2 regions of the Sphingobium mellinum genome follow, and region 2 is predicted to be linked to the other one. Evidence: riboswitches for the same ligand, from Rfam matches in the RefSeq annotation. Region 2 holds a riboswitch; the other holds the start of a gene.

Evidence for each region. A riboswitch is a leader RNA that binds a small molecule or an ion and turns the genes downstream of it on or off. The one in region 2 is predicted to bind cobalamin.
Region 1: it holds a riboswitch for cobalamin, as region 2 does, so the genes downstream of both, AAC640_RS04200 (TonB-dependent receptor) here and AAC640_RS09810 (cobalamin biosynthesis protein CobG) in region 2, are expected to answer to the same signal.

The regions. Positions count from the first base shown of each region.
Region 1 is NZ_JBANRK010000001.1:817,565-824,902, reverse strand. Features, by position in the region: gene AAC640_RS04205 (DMT family transporter) at 1-649, opposite strand, end outside; gene AAC640_RS04200 (TonB-dependent receptor) at 799-2,841, opposite strand; cobalamin riboswitch at 3,044-3,286, opposite strand; gene AAC640_RS04195 (fumarate hydratase) at 3,452-4,972, opposite strand; gene AAC640_RS04190 (glutathione S-transferase family protein) at 5,071-5,715, opposite strand; gene AAC640_RS04185 (ribonucleoside-diphosphate reductase subunit alpha) at 6,233-7,338, shown strand, end outside.
Region 2 is NZ_JBANRK010000006.1:82,447-89,784, reverse strand. Features, by position in the region: gene cobI (precorrin-2 C(20)-methyltransferase) at 1-233, opposite strand, end outside; gene AAC640_RS09815 (precorrin-8X methylmutase) at 230-859, opposite strand; gene AAC640_RS09810 (cobalamin biosynthesis protein CobG) at 859-1,914, opposite strand; cobalamin riboswitch at 2,153-2,373, opposite strand; gene bluB (5,6-dimethylbenzimidazole synthase) at 2,478-3,107, opposite strand; gene cobO (cob(I)yrinic acid a,c-diamide adenosyltransferase) at 3,116-3,721, opposite strand; gene cobN (cobaltochelatase subunit CobN) at 3,718-7,338, opposite strand, start outside.

The DNA.
Region 1 (7,338 bases), on a different contig from region 2:
GCAGCAGGTAGCCGCCCTGCATCAGCGTCTGGAGCGTGACCGTCACCGCCAGCACGATCAGCGCTGCCAGGATCGGGTCGCCGCCGCCCACCTCCTGTGTCGCGCGGCGGATGGCAACGGCGGTCAGCGCGAAAAAGAAGCCTGACGCGATACCGGTGAGCGCGGCTGGTTGGCCCAGCGCGCGCAGCAGGTCGATCGGCCCCATACGCCTGCCGCCGGTGGACAGCAGCATCACGCCCAGCACACCGCATCCGATGCCTGCCCAGGCGAGCGGGCTCAATCGCTCCCCCATCAGCAGGAAGGAAAGGATCGCGCCCTGCACCGCCTCCGTCTTGGCATAGGCGGTGCCGACCACGAAGTTGCGATGGGCAAAGGCCAGGATCAGCAGGTTGGTCGCGATGATCTGCGCGAGGCCGCCGGCCAGCGCGAACAGCAGGAACAGGGGATCGGGCGCGGGGAGAGGGGCGGCAAAGGCCAGCCGGTAGCCGCAGAGCAGCGCGATTGCGAAAGGCAGGCCGTACAGATAGCGCACCAGCCCTGCGGCATTGACCGACAGGCTGTGACTGACCCGCCGCTGCACCGCGGTCCGCCACGCCTGCGTCGCGCCCGCCAGCAGCGTGGCGGGCAACCAGATGGGGGAGGAAATCATGGCCGCCCTATAGCGGGTTTTGCGGCCGCGTCATGCCTCCTGGCGGAGGGCCTGATTTCGGCCAATGCGTACCGTTTCCCTCGGTTTGAGGGCTTGCCGAAACTGTCATTGGCCGACACCACGCTCAGGCTCCTCGCGTCGGACCCTCATCAAAACATGAACTTGGCCCCGATCTTTACGGTCCGCGGTTCGACCACCCGGCTCAGCCTGCCTTCAACGGGACCCTCTGTGTCGTAGGACGGGATGTAGGATTCGTAATAATAGGCGATATCCTTGTCCCGACTGTCGAAGACGTTGAGCACTTCGCCATAGATCTGGATAGGTCCGCCCTTCCACGCCGCGCGCGCATTAACGACCGTGCTGCCATGATCGCGCACGGAATTGTCCTCGACAAGCGGATAGGGGCCAAGGTGGCGCAGGCGGATGCTCGCTTCCCACGGATCGAGCACGATGGCGGCGCCCGCGGACGCGGCGTTTTCGAAGGCGTTGGGAATCCGGTCGCCATTGTCGTAGCGCGAGTGGCTGGCGGTATAGTTGCCGTCGAGCGCGAGCCAGGGCAGCGGCCGCCAGAAGGCAACGATCTCGTAGCCGTGACGCTTGCTGGCGCCGGTCGGCTCGACGGCATTGGAGTCGCCGACGAAGCGCAGTTCGCTTCCGACATCGAGCCACCAATATGTTCCCGTCATTGAAAAGCCGCCGACCTGAAGGCGTGCCCCGAACTCCTTGCCGGTTCCGCGGACGAGGACGGGAACCGGCGTCTCCACGTTCACCGCGCCGCGCACGTCGTTGGAATGGAAGCCTCGTCCCCAGTTGGCATAGACCTCAAACTTCGGGGTGACCTGATAGGCGGCCGAAAGCTTGGGCGAAACGATCGAATCGTGGCCGCTGCCTTCGCCCAGCATGGCGGCGGCAGTGTCGCGGGCGCGGACGGTGTAATCGTAATAATCGCCGCGCAGGCCTCCGGTCAGGCGCAGGCCTTTTACCGGCTTGACTGTCGCCTCGCCATAGAGCGCGGCCGACATTTCCTGGACATTGTAGCGACCGAGCGAGAAGAGGTCCTGTCGGTCCGCGGTGCGCTTCACCCCAACCTTGCCGATGTGATCGTAGCGGTTTTCCGTGCCCACGGTCAGTTGCAGGGCAGGCGACACGTCCCATTGCTTGCGGGCGGTAAGACCGGCGATCCAGCGCCGGTCAAACTGGTCGATCTGCGCGCTTGTGCCGTCCAGGTCGGCATAGGTGGGGTTCGAATACATGTTCCAGCCGTAATATTGGCCGTAGAGGTTCGCGCTCCAGTCCGGCTCCCGAACCGCGAGGTTGGCCACGAGCCGCGTCGTCTCGCCTCGTGCCGACGGGTCGGGCGAGCAGAAGCGGTCCGCGCATTGGGCGCTGCCGATGATGCGCTCGGGGATCTGCTCGGTCGGCCGCCAGGTCGCGCGATAGCCGTGGAACGTCGCTTCCGCCGTACCCGCGCCCGCAGGCATCACATATTTGGCGAAGCCTGAATAGTGACGCAACCGCTCGGCTTCCTGCCACGGCCCGTCATAGCGCTTCGCCTGTCCGACCAGGGTCAGGTCGCCCGCGCCCAGGCCTTTTATCGTCCCGCCTGCGGCAACCCGACGCGAGCCGTAAGAGCCGCCTTCAATTGCGACCCAGGGCCTGTCGAACCCGTCAATTGTCGTCATGTAGGCCGCGCCCGCCAACGCGAAGTCGCCGCCGTCAGCGCGGTAGGGACCTTTGCGGAAATCCTCACGCGCGACAATCTCGGGGATCAACCCGTTGAGATCGAGGTAACCCTGGCCGTGGCCATGCGTGCGGAAATTCATCTGCACGCCGTCAATATAGGTGGTGAAATCCGAACCGTGGTCGAGATTGAAACCACGCAAAAAATATTGGTTGGCCTTGCCGCTGCCCGAATGCTGTGCCGCGACCATGCCGGGCACGGCCTCCAGCAGTTCCGCGACGCGCAGCAGCGGGCGGACCAGCAAATCCGCCCCGGCGACGCTGCCCTCGCTGGCGGCGTGGGCGGTGCCGATCTTCGCCTCACCGCGCCCGAATACCACGATTTCGCTCGCGGCGGTCGTGTCCTCGCCAGAAGTGGATGCGCCTTCATCATCAGCGGCAAAGACAGGCGTACCCAAGGCGGCGATAATGCCGGCCACGCCCAGCGCGAAGGTCTGTATGTTCGATTTCATATTCGGTCCCCGGCGTCAGCGACTGGCTGGCGGAGGCCTGCCGTGCGCGACCATCGGCGCATGGCCGACTATCGACGACGGTCGGCACGCGTCGGCAGCCGGACGCCCCAGGCGACCACCGCGCGAACCGATGCGGCCTCCACCGCTCGTTCGTCGCTCAGACGGAAAGATACCGGGCCACGGCCATCCCCTGGGCCAAGGCAAGAGCGACCAGACGCCGGCAGGTCTCCTGGCTCACGGGTCATCGCGCGATGCACGGCCTTCCCAGGCCTCGCAGGATTTAGCGTCCGGCCCAGTGGCTGACGGCGAGGAACCATGTCCCGCCGCGCATGTACATCGCGCTCACCGCTTACAGTTGCAGGGACAGCCTCGGATTCGAAGGTCGCCCTTCTCACCGTGTTCCCTATTAAGCCCCTTGCAAGGCACCGGCGCGATCTTTGTCCGACCCATTTGCAAAGCCCGGACGCGCCGCTCTTATCCCGGCGCTGGCGCACTGACAAGCCGTCTGGTCTGCAAGGTTGGAACCAGACTTACTTTCAGCCAGCCCCTTCAAAAAAAACGCCGCCCGAATTTCACGAGCGGCGCCTCTTTGTCGTCGATCAGCCCGGTATCAGGCGCCTTCGAGCAGATGCTCCTTGCGGATCTTTTCCTGCCACACCAGCGGGGCCAGGCGGTGGACATTCTGGCCGTCGCTGTCGACAGCGACGGTCACCGGCATGTCCTGCACGTCGAATTCGTAGATCGCTTCCATGCCAAGGTCCTCAAAGCCGACCACCTTGGCCGCCTTGATCGCCCGCGCCACCAGATAGGCCGCGCCGCCGACCGCCATCAGATAGGCGCTCTTGTGCTTTGCGATGCTGTCGGTCGCCGCCGGACCGCGCTCGGCCTTGCCGACACAGGCGGCGAGGCCCTGTTCCAGCATCATGTCCATGAACTTGTCCATGCGGGTCGCCGTGGTGGGGCCGGCGGGGCCGACCACTTCGTCGCGCACCGGGTCCACCGGCCCGACATAATAGATGACGCGGCCTTTGAAATCGACCGGCAGCGGCTCGCCCTTGGCCAGCATGTCCTGGATGCGCTTGTGCGCTGCGTCGCGGCCGGTCAGCATCTTGCCGTTGAGCAGCAGGCGGTCGCCATGCTTCCAGCTCTGCACCACGTCGGGGGTCAGCGTGTCGAGATCGACGCGGATCGCTTCCTTGCTCGGCTTCCAGTCGACCTGCGGCCATTCGGAAATCTTCGGCGCTTCCAAATAGGCCGGACCCGACCCATCCAGCGTGAAATGCGCGTGACGGGTCGCCGCGCAATTGGGGATCATCGCCACCGGCTTGCCGGCCGCATGGCAGGGATAATCGTAGATCTTGACGTCGAGGATGGTGGACAGGCCGCCCAGGCCCTGCGCGCCGATGCCGAGCGCGTTGACCTTGTCGAAAATCTCGATGCGCAGGCGCTCGATATCGTTCTGCGGCCCGCGCGCTTTCAATTCACCCATGTCGATGGATTCCATCAGCGATTCCTTCGCCAGCGCCACGGCCTTTTCCGCGGTGCCACCGATGCCGATGCCCAACATGCCGGGCGGGCACCAGCCCGCGCCCATTTGCGGCACCATTTCCAGCACCCAGTCGACGATGGAGTCGCTGGGGTTCATCATCTTGAACTTGGTCTTGTTTTCCGACCCGCCGCCCTTCGCCGCGACATCGACGGTGACCTTGTTGCCCGGCACCATCTCGACATTGAGCACGCAGGGCGTGTTGTCCTTGGTGTTGACGCGGCTGAACGCAGGATCCTTCAGGATCGACGCGCGCAGGCGGTTTTCGGGGTTCAGATAGGCGCGGCGCACACCTTCATCGACGACCTCCTGCATCGAGCGGCTGTTGTCGTCGAGGCGGCACTCCATGCCCCATTTGATGAAGACGTTGACGATGCCGGTGTCCTGGCAGATCGGGCGATGTCCCTCGGCGCACATGCGGCTGTTGGTCAGGATCTGGGCGATGGCGTCCTTCGCCGCCGGATTGGCTTCCGCCTCATAGGCTTTGCCCAGCGCGCGGATATAATCCATCGGATGATAATAGCTGATGAACTGGAGAGCGTCGGCGACGCTTTCGATCAGGTCGGCGGTCTTGATGACGGTCATTTGGCCAAGTCCCTTAGTCTTCCGCCCGCCCTGCGCGACGGGTCCTCGCCCGCGCGGCTAATAGGGATTGCGTCCCGAGTCCAGCCGTCCCGTTCCCCTCAGCCTTTGGCGAAGGGGAACATATGCCACCAGCGCTCCTTCTCCGCCAGCACGCGCGCGAAGCTCTCCCGCGCCTCCAACCGGTAAAGATAGGCGGCCAGGGTCGGAAAGCCGCGGCGCATCGGCTCGATCTTGTCGGCATAGAAGAGCGAAGGCGCCGCCGCGCAGTCCGCCAGGGTGAAATCATCGCCCGCCGCCCAGTGGCGCCCGGCCATCCGCTGCTCCAGCATCGCATAGGCCTTGCCCAGCGTCTGCCGCGCATTGCCCACCGTCAGCGGATCGCTTGATCCGTCGGGACGAATCCGGTCAGAGACGATCGCCTGCATCGGCGCCATCACATAATTGTCGAATAGCCGGTCCATCAGCCGGGCCTCCAGCGCCTGTTCCGGATCGGCGGGGATCGGACGAAACGGGCCCGGACAATGCTGCCCCAGATATTCGATGATGATGCTGGTCTCGCCCAACGTTGTGTCGCGCGCCTCGTCGCGCAGCACCGGGAACTTGCCGATGGGCCACAGCGCCAGCCAGGCTTCAGGAACGCCTGCATCCTCCATCATCCGGCGTTCGAAAGGCGTGTCATTCTCGTAAAGGGCGATCAGCGCTTTCCAGCAGTAGGAGGAGAGGGGGTGATAATAGAGAATCATGGGCTTGGCTCCGTTCGCACATTGTCACGCCGGCGCTGGCTGGCCTCTGGCGACGCCGGGCAACCACAATATCTGGTGCCCGGTCAGCGACGAACGTCGGGCATCCACAGGCTATCCACAGATTCGGATGGCAAGCCAAATTTATTTTCGTTCGTATATTGTCCCTCTTGCCTTTTGCGGGAGCGCGGAAAGTCCATGCGTCGCTGCGCTGCGGCGTGGCGACAGGGCGACGAGACGAGTCCGATCGTCGCCGAACTGAGTCTTCAGAGTGTCATTTACCCTCTTGCAAGCTTTTGAGGCTGTGGCACTATCCCTTGTATCGGGTTAACGGGGGTTACCCAACAGATTGTGATTGCACCGGCCGGACCTTTTTCCGGACGAGGGCGGTTTTGCCCTGTGCGGTCCGTTCTGTGGACCCCATGTTCGTCCCGCGCGCGGTTCGGTTGCATGCGCCTTGTTCCGCTTAGTCGGGGAGGCTTGACCGAATCGAACGGAACAGGAACATTCGGGGGCTCGTATGGATTTTCGTGATAGCGAACAGACAGGTGCAGGTGACGTGGCGACGGTGATCGACGAAGTGGTGGAAGCAGTGGCGGAGAAGAAGAAATCTGCGCCTGCGAAGGCGCCGTCCTCCTCGTCGATTCAGGCGCGGCGGTTCGACGTCGTGACCGACGAAAGCCGCGACGCGCTGCTGACCGAATTTGGCAAGGATACGCTCAAGGACCGCTATCTGCTGCCCGGCGAAAGCTATCAGGATCTGTTCGCCCGTGTCGCGGCCGCCTATGCCGACGACCAGGCCCATGCCCAGCGCGTCTACGACTATATCTCGCGGCTCTGGTTCATGCCGGCGACGCCTGTCCTGTCGAATGGCGGTACGGGGCGCGGCCTGCCGATCAGCTGTTATCTGAACTCGGTCGACGACAGCCTGGAAGGCATCGTCAACACGTGGAACGAGAATGTCTGGCTCGCCTCGCGGGGCGGCGGCATCGGCACCTATTGGGGCAGCGTGCGCGGCATTGGCGAGCCGGTCGGCCTCAACGGCAAGACGAGCGGCATCATTCCTTTCGTCCGGGTGATGGACAGCCTGACGCTGGCGATCAGCCAGGGGTCGCTGCGCCGTGGCTCGGCCGCCTGCTATCTCGACATCTCCCATCCTGAGATCGAGGAGTTCCTGGAAATCCGCAAGCCCTCGGGCGACTTCAACCGCAAGGCGCTGAACCTTCACCACGGCGTGCTTTTGACCGACGAGTTCATGGAAGCGGTGCGCGACGGCAAGGAATTTGACCTCAAATCGCCCAAAGATGGATCGGTGCGTGGCAAGGTCGATGCGCGCAACCTGTTCCAGAAGCTGGTCGAAACGCGGCTGGCGACCGGCGAGCCGTATATCGTGTTCAACGACACCGTGAACAGCACGATGCCCAAGCATCATCGTGACCTGGGGCTCAAGGTGTCGACGTCCAACCTGTGTTCTGAAATCACTTTGCCGACGGGTCGCGACCATCTCGGCAATGACCGGACGGCGGTCTGCTGCCTTTCGTCCCTGAATCTGGAAACCTGGGACGAATGGAACAAGGACTCCGTCTTTATCGAGGATGTCATGCGCTTCCTCGATAACGTGCTGCA
Region 2 (7,338 bases):
CTGACCGGGATTTCGGTCGTCACCGGATATTCCATCGCATATTCGGCGACATCGGGACGGAGCATGCCTTCGACGATGCGGCGGGCATGGCCGGGGCGGCCGGCCTTGCGGAAATAGGCGATGTGGCGGGCGGTGCGGATGAGGCGGTCGGCACGCACGCTCATCAGGTCCTGCGCGCCGGGGCCAAGGCCGACGCCGTGGATGGTGCCCATGATGGTGGTGGCCGCGTTCATTCGGCCGCACTCGCCAGCGCGTTGACGGCGGCGACGGTGATCGCACTGCCGCCCAGCCGCCCTTCGACGATGCAGCAGGGGACGGGGCGCGCCTGCCATAGCGCCGCCTTGGATTCGGCCGCGCCGACGAAGCCGACGGGGCAGCCGATGATCGCGGCGGGGCGGGGGCAGGCAGGGTCTTCGAGCATGTCGAGCAGATGGAAGAGCGCGGTGGGCGCGTTCCCGATGGCCACAAGCGCGCCATCGAGATGCGGCCGCCACAGCTCCAGCGCGGCCGCCGATCGCGTGTTGCCCATGGCGTGGGCGAGGTCGGGCACATGCGGGTCATGCAGGGTGCAGAAGATCGGGTTGGCGGCGGGCAGGCGCTTGACCGTGATGCCTTCGGACACCATGCGCGCGTCGCACAGGATCGGCCCGCCCGCCTCCAGCGCGGCGATGGCGGCGGCGGCAAAGCCGGGGGAGAAACGGATATGTCGTTCCAGCCCGACCATGCCGGCGGCGTGGATCATGCGGACGGCGACGCGCTCCTCCTCAGGCGAGAAGCGCAGGAGGTCGGCCTCGGCGCGGATGGTGCGGAAGGACTGGCGGTAGATGGCCGCGCCATCCCTTTCATATAATTGCGGCATCAGGCGGCTCCAAAAAAGGCGATGATCTGGTCGGGATCGAGCCCGGCGCGGGCGGGCGGGGCGCCGGCACGGGCGTTGAAGGCGAGGTCGAACCGGCCGTCGCGCCCCGTCAGGACGACGGCGGCCTGGGCGGGATGCGCGCAGCCCTTGGCGCAGCCCGAGACGTGGAGGCCAGGGACGCGCGGGGCGAGCCGCGCGGCGAGGGCGCGGGTGGCGACGCTCGCCTGCGGGCAGGCGGGCGCGCCGGGACAGGCATGGGCGTTGAGGAGCGGGCTGGCCGGATCGTCCGACTCTGCCGGGCTGCCTTCCAGGATGAGGCCGCGCCAGGGGGTAAGGCGGACGGCGCGCACGTCCGGGGCGAGCGCCTGCTGGAGCGCGGCCGCCTCGATCCGGCCGAAGGGTGCGCCCAGGAAACGGCCCGACGCCGCATCGATGCTGGCGCTGCGGGGCCGGGGCGGCGCGGGGGCTTCCGAAGCGGTGCAGGGAAGCGGGACGTCATGACGCGCCATCCGCCCGGCCTGAAGGCCGCCGCTGTCGACGAACCAATGGGCGAGCGCGATCAGGGCATCAGGGGCGGCTTGCACGCTCACGGGCATCCCCCTGGGACGGCCATCGGCGCGCAGGATCAGGCCGCCACCCGTTCCGCGCTCGATGCGGAAATCGGCTGGCGTGTCGCCAAGCGCCGGGGCGGGGCCGGCGTCGATGGCGAAGCCGATCTTGGCGGGCAGGTCGGGCAACGCGTCGATGCGGTCCCGCAGGGCGCGGGCGATCGCTTCGCTGGCGTCGCCGGCTTGCCAGTCTGGGTTGAGGACCAGAGCGGCGCGGGCTTCGCGGACCGGGTCTGCGTCGGTGAGGCCGAGCGCCACCAGCCGGGCGAGCAGGGCTTCATGGTCAGCTTCGCCCACGCCCCTGATCTGCAGCGCGGCGCGGTTGGTAAGGTCGACATGGCCATTGCCCCAGCGCCGCGCCGCCTCACACAGGGCGAGGGTTTGCGCGCGGGTCATGCGGCCAAGCGGCGGGCGGACCCGCACGAGCAGGCCGTCGCCCGCCATCATCGGCCGCCATGCGGTCGGGCACCAGCCGCGCACGCCGCCAGCCGCGCCGGAAGGCGGCGGTTCATCGGCGGTGCGCCGGAATGGGATCTGCACGTCTTTCGCCCTCCACGTCCAAGCCGCGCCGGGCCGAGGCGTCACGCCGGAGCGCGGGCAACCGCACACCGACGCGGCCGCAGCCACGCGCAATTTCGTCGCTCAAACGGAGAACCGAGCCGTGACCATCCCCTGGACCATGGCAAGAGCGACCTTTGCGGCGGCAGGTCTCCTGGCTTGCGGGTCACAGCTCGGCTGGGGCCTTCCCGGATCGCTCCAGTGGCTGATCGTCCCTTTGACGGGCGATCGTCCTTGCCTTGCTCGCCGCTCACAGTTGCAGGGACAGCTAAGGATTAGGGAGCACAAGCTCCCGCACCACATTCCCATTTAAGCCCCATGCGGGGCACCGTCGCGATCATGGAACGGGCGGACCCGTTCCGGCTGGGGTTCTTAGGCGGTGTGAGGCGGAAAGGGAAGGGGGGAGGTGGAGTATAATGACCCTGTCCGGCGAGCGGGAGAGGGCCAAGCCGTCAGCGCTTGAGCACCGCCGAATGCCAGTCGGTGCGCCTTTCCCAGCCGGCGCGTTCCAGTTCGGGCGTATCTTCCTCGCGCAGCGGGTGGCCGAGGCAGAGGAGGCCGAGGCAGGCCCAATGGTCGGGTATGTCGAGCATGGCGTCCACATCGGCGGAGTCGAGGATCGAGACCCAGCCCATGCCGATGCTGCGCGTGCGAGCGCCGAGCCAGAGCGTGTGGACCGCCATGACGCAGCTGTATCGGCGCGCTTCGGGCATCGTCACCGCGCCCAGCCGATGGCCCGTTGCCGTCCCGTCGTCGCAATAGACGGCGAAGATGACCGGCGCCTCGCGCAGGCCGTGCAGTTTGAGGCTGCGATAGAGCTGATCCTGGTCGCCTTCATAATCCCGGCCGGCCTGCGTCACCTGCGCGTCGACATGGGCGGCGAGGCTTTCGCGCAGGGCGGGCGTGACCACGCGCACGAAGCGCCATGGCTGCGACAGCCCGACCGACGGCGCGCGGTGGGCGAGGGCGAGCAGCCATTCCACGTCCGCCTCGTCGAGCGGGTCGGTACGGAAATGCCGCACGTCCCGCCGCGCCCGCACCAATGCCTCGAACATGGCGCTGTCGAGCGGGGTGACGGGCATTGTCATCGTCAAAACTCGATCCCTGCCTGCGCCTTCACGCCGGAGCGGAAGGGATGTTTCACCAAGGTCATTTCGGTGACGAGATCGGCCGCTTCGATCAGCGCGTCGGGCGCGTTGCGGCCGGTGACGATGACATGCTTCATGGGCGCGCGCGCGGTCACCGCGTCCAGCACCTCTTGCAGCGGGAGATAGTCGTAGCGCAGGACGATGTTGAGCTCATCTGCCAGGACCATATCATAGGCCGGATCGGCGATCATCCGCTTTACCTCGTCCCAGGCTTCGCGCGCGAGGGCGACGTCGCGCGTGCGGTCCTGCGTGTTCCAGGTGAAGCCTTCGCCCATGGGCTTGAATTCCACATTGTCCGGAAACGCGTCGAAGACCCTTTTTTCTCCGGTGGTCATCGCGCCTTTGACGAACTGGACCACCCCGACTTTCCGGCCGTGGCCGATCGCGCGCACGACCATGCCGAGGGCGGCGGTGGTCTTGCCCTTGCCCTTGCCGGTATGGACGATCAGCAGGCCCTTTTCCTGCGTCTTGGTCGCCATGATCTTGTCATGGGCGGCCTGCTTCTTCTTCATCTTTTCGGCATGTTGTTCCGGGGTGCGTTCGATCATGACGGGGTCCTCAGTTGGGAAAGGAGCATGGCGGCGCTGTTGGAGCGGGGCTTCCACAGGCCGCGGTCGAGGGCTTCGAGCAGGCGCGCGGCGGTTTCGCGCAGGGCGGCGGGGTTGGCATCGGCCATGAAGGCGCGGACGGCCTCATCCTCTATGAAGGCGGCGTGGACGGCATCGAAATGATGGTCCTTCACGCCGTGCGTCGTGGCGGCGAAGGCGAAGAGATAATCGACGCTGGCGGCGATTTCGAACGCGCCCTTGTAGCCGTGGCGCATCACGCCCGCGATCCATTTGGGATTGGTGACGCGGGCGCGGACGATCCGGCCGATCTCATCCTCCAGCGTCCGGACGACGGGGCGTTCCGGACGGCTGAGGTCATTATGGTAGCTGAGCGGCTTGCGGCCGGAGAGATGTTCGACGGCGGCGGCTATGCCGCCTTCGAACTGGTAATAATCGTCGCTGTCGAGCAGGTCATGCTCGCGATTGTCCTGGTTCTGGACGAGGGCGTCGGCTTCGATCAGGCGCTGGGCGAAGAGGGTGCGTTCGGCCTCTCCCTCGACACCGCCGCCATAGGCGTGGCTCCCCCAGTCGAGATAGGCGGCGGCGAGGTCGGCGCGATCGTGCCAGAGATTTTCATCGATCATGGTTTGCAGGCCGGCGCCATAGCTGCCGGGGCGGGAACCGAAGACGCGGGCACCGGCGCGGCGGCCGGCGATCTTTGCGGGGGTGCCTTCCGCGATCAGGGTGGCGGTTTCTGCGCGGTGGCGGGCGGCGGCGGGATTGTCCTCCTCCGGTTCGTCCAGCGCCATGACGGCGCGGGCGGCGCTGTCTATGAGGTCGATCTGGTCGGGGAAGGCATCGCGGAAGAAGCCCGAGACGCGGAAGGTCACATCGACGCGGGGACGATTCAGCTCGGCGACCTTCATGACCTCAAAGCCGATGACCCGACCCGATGACCAGTCCCAGCGCGGCCGCACGCCCATGAGGGCAAGCGCCTGGGCAATGTCGTCGCCGCCGGTCCGCATGTTGGCGGTGCCCCAGGCGGAAAGGGCGATCGCCCTGGGATAATCGCCCTCGCGCTGGAGATAGTCGTGGACGATGAGTTCGGCGGAGCGCTGGCCCAGGTTCCAGGCGGCGACGGTGGGAACGGCGCGGGTGTCGACCGAATAGAAGTTGCGGCCGGTGGGGAGGACATCGGGACGGCCGCGCGTGGGCGCGCCGGAAGGGCCGGGCAGGACGAAGCGGCCGTCGAGCGCGGCGAGGAGGGCGGATTGTTCGGCCGGGCCGCAGGCGTCGACACGGGGAGCGAGGTCGGCGGCGATGGCCTGGAGGACGGCGGCGGACTTTGGGCCGGGCGCGGGGTCGCCGCTGTCGAGCAGGTGGATGGCGTGGAGTTCCAGCCGCTCCACGGCATCGCCGGCGGTGCGCCAAGGATAGGGTGTCAGCCGAGCGAGCGGGGTGGGGCGCGGCCCGGTCCAGGGCGCGCCCAACGGGCAGTCGAGCGGGTCGAAGCCGAGGGCGAAATCGTCGGCGAGGGCGCGGAGCAGCGATTGGTGGCCGTCCTGGTCCATGCCGCGCGGGCAGCGGGCCAAAGCGATGAGCAAGTCGCGACGCATCGGGCCTTGCGGGCTTTGGGTGAAGATGTGCAGGCCGTCGCGGATCTGCATTTCCTTCAGATCGCAGAGATAATTGTCGATGGCGGCCAGCGCGTCCTCGCCATTGCCGCGGGCGCCGGCATCCTGATCCAGGCCCTGGGCGGCGGCGAGGGCGAGGATGTCCTTGCGGAGCGTTTCCAGACGGCGCGGGTCCATGCCGGCGGCGAGATAATATTCGTCGACCAGCGCCTCCAGTTCCTTGAGCGGGCCATAGCTTTCGGCGCGGGTGAGCGGCGGAGTCAGATGGTCGATGATGGCCGCGCCGATGCGGCGCTTGGCCTGGGTGCCTTCGCCGGGGTCATTGACGATGAAGGGGTAGATTTGCGGGATCGGCCCGGCGCAGATTTCGGGGAAGCAGCCTTGCGACAGCGCGATGGCCTTGCCGGGGAGCCATTCGAGATTGCCATGCTTGCCGACATGGACGAGCGCGTGGGCGCCAAAGTGGCGGTCGAGCCAGATGTGGAAAGCGAGATAGGCGTGAGGCGGGGGGAGCGCCGGGTCGTGATAGCTGGCCTTGGGGTCGACATCATGGCCGCGCGAGGGCTGGACCGCGACGGCGATGTTGCCGAAGCGGTGGATGCGAAGGCGGAACGCGCCTTCGTGGAAGGCGGGGTCGGTTTCGGGCGCGCCCCAGCGCTGCGTCATGGCGTCGCGGGCCGATTGCGGGAGGGCGGCGAAGGCGGCCTGATAGTCCGGCAGGGAAAGGGAGGCGGAAGGCGTTGCGTCACGCAAAATGTGGATGAGCGCCGCGCCGTCGGCAGGCGCGCCGGCCGTGCCATAGCCGGCCTGGGTCAGCGCCTGCAGGATCGCGGCGGTGCTGGCGGGCGTGTCGAGGCCAACGCCCGCGCCGATGCGGCCGTCGCGGTTGGGATAATTGGCGAGGACCAGCGCGATGCGGCGGTCGGCGGGGGCGGTGCGGCGCAGCCTGCTCCAGTGGGCGGCGGCCTGGGCCACGAAGCGGACGCGGTCGTCCAGCACCCTGGGCACGACGATGCTGCATTGGGTGCGCGCGTCGAAGCGGGCGGACGCCTTGAAGGCGATGGCGCGGGTGAAGAGGCGGCCGTCCACTTCGGGCAGCGCGATGTGCATGGCAAGGTCGCGGGGGCCAAGGCCGCGGGCGCTTTCCTCCCATCCGGCCTGGTCGGCGCTGGCGAAGAGGGTCTGGAGGATCGGGCAGTCGGCCCGTTCCAGCACGGAAGGGGTGCGCGGCTCCCCCGGTGCGCTGGCGGCGAAGGCGGTGGCGTTGAGGATGATGTCGGGCGGGGCCTGCGTCATCAGCGCGTGCAGGACGTCGCGGGCAAAGGGTTCGCGCAGCGCCCGGACATGGACGGGCAGGACGTTGAGGCCGGCCGCTTCAAGAGCTGCGACCATGGCGTCCACCGCCTCCAGCGTGCCGGCGACCAGCAGCGCGCGGTAGAAGAGGAAGAAGGCGGTGGGCTGGCCATCGCGCCATCGCGCCCTGACCTGATCGAGTGTCGGGCGGTCGGTGCCGGGGAGGTAGAGCCCGGCATCGGGCACCGGCACCGGATCGTCGGGGACCCCGGCGTCGAGGCCCGCGAGCCGGGCGGCGGTTTTCAGGAAGGCGATGGCGTTGGGGACGCCGCCCTGGCGGAGATAGTCGCGCAGGCGGCCACAGATATCGGGCGGCAGGGTGGAGGCGGCCTGTAGTTCCGGGTCCTCGTCGCGGGCGTCGGCGATCGCGGCGAAGGCGATGCCCCGGTCCCGCGCGATGGCGCCGATTTCTTCGATGCCATAGGGCCAGTAGCTCTTGCCGCCCAGCAGTACCACGCAGACGAAGCGGGCGTGGGCGATCACCTTTTCGACATAGAGGTCGACCGAATAGGGATGTTTGAGCTGAAGCAGATTGGCGAGGCGGACGGTGGGCGCATCCTCGCCCAGCGCCGCCGCCGCGCTGGCGAAACAGGCAAGTTCGCTGTCCGCCACGGTCAGCAGGACGATGTC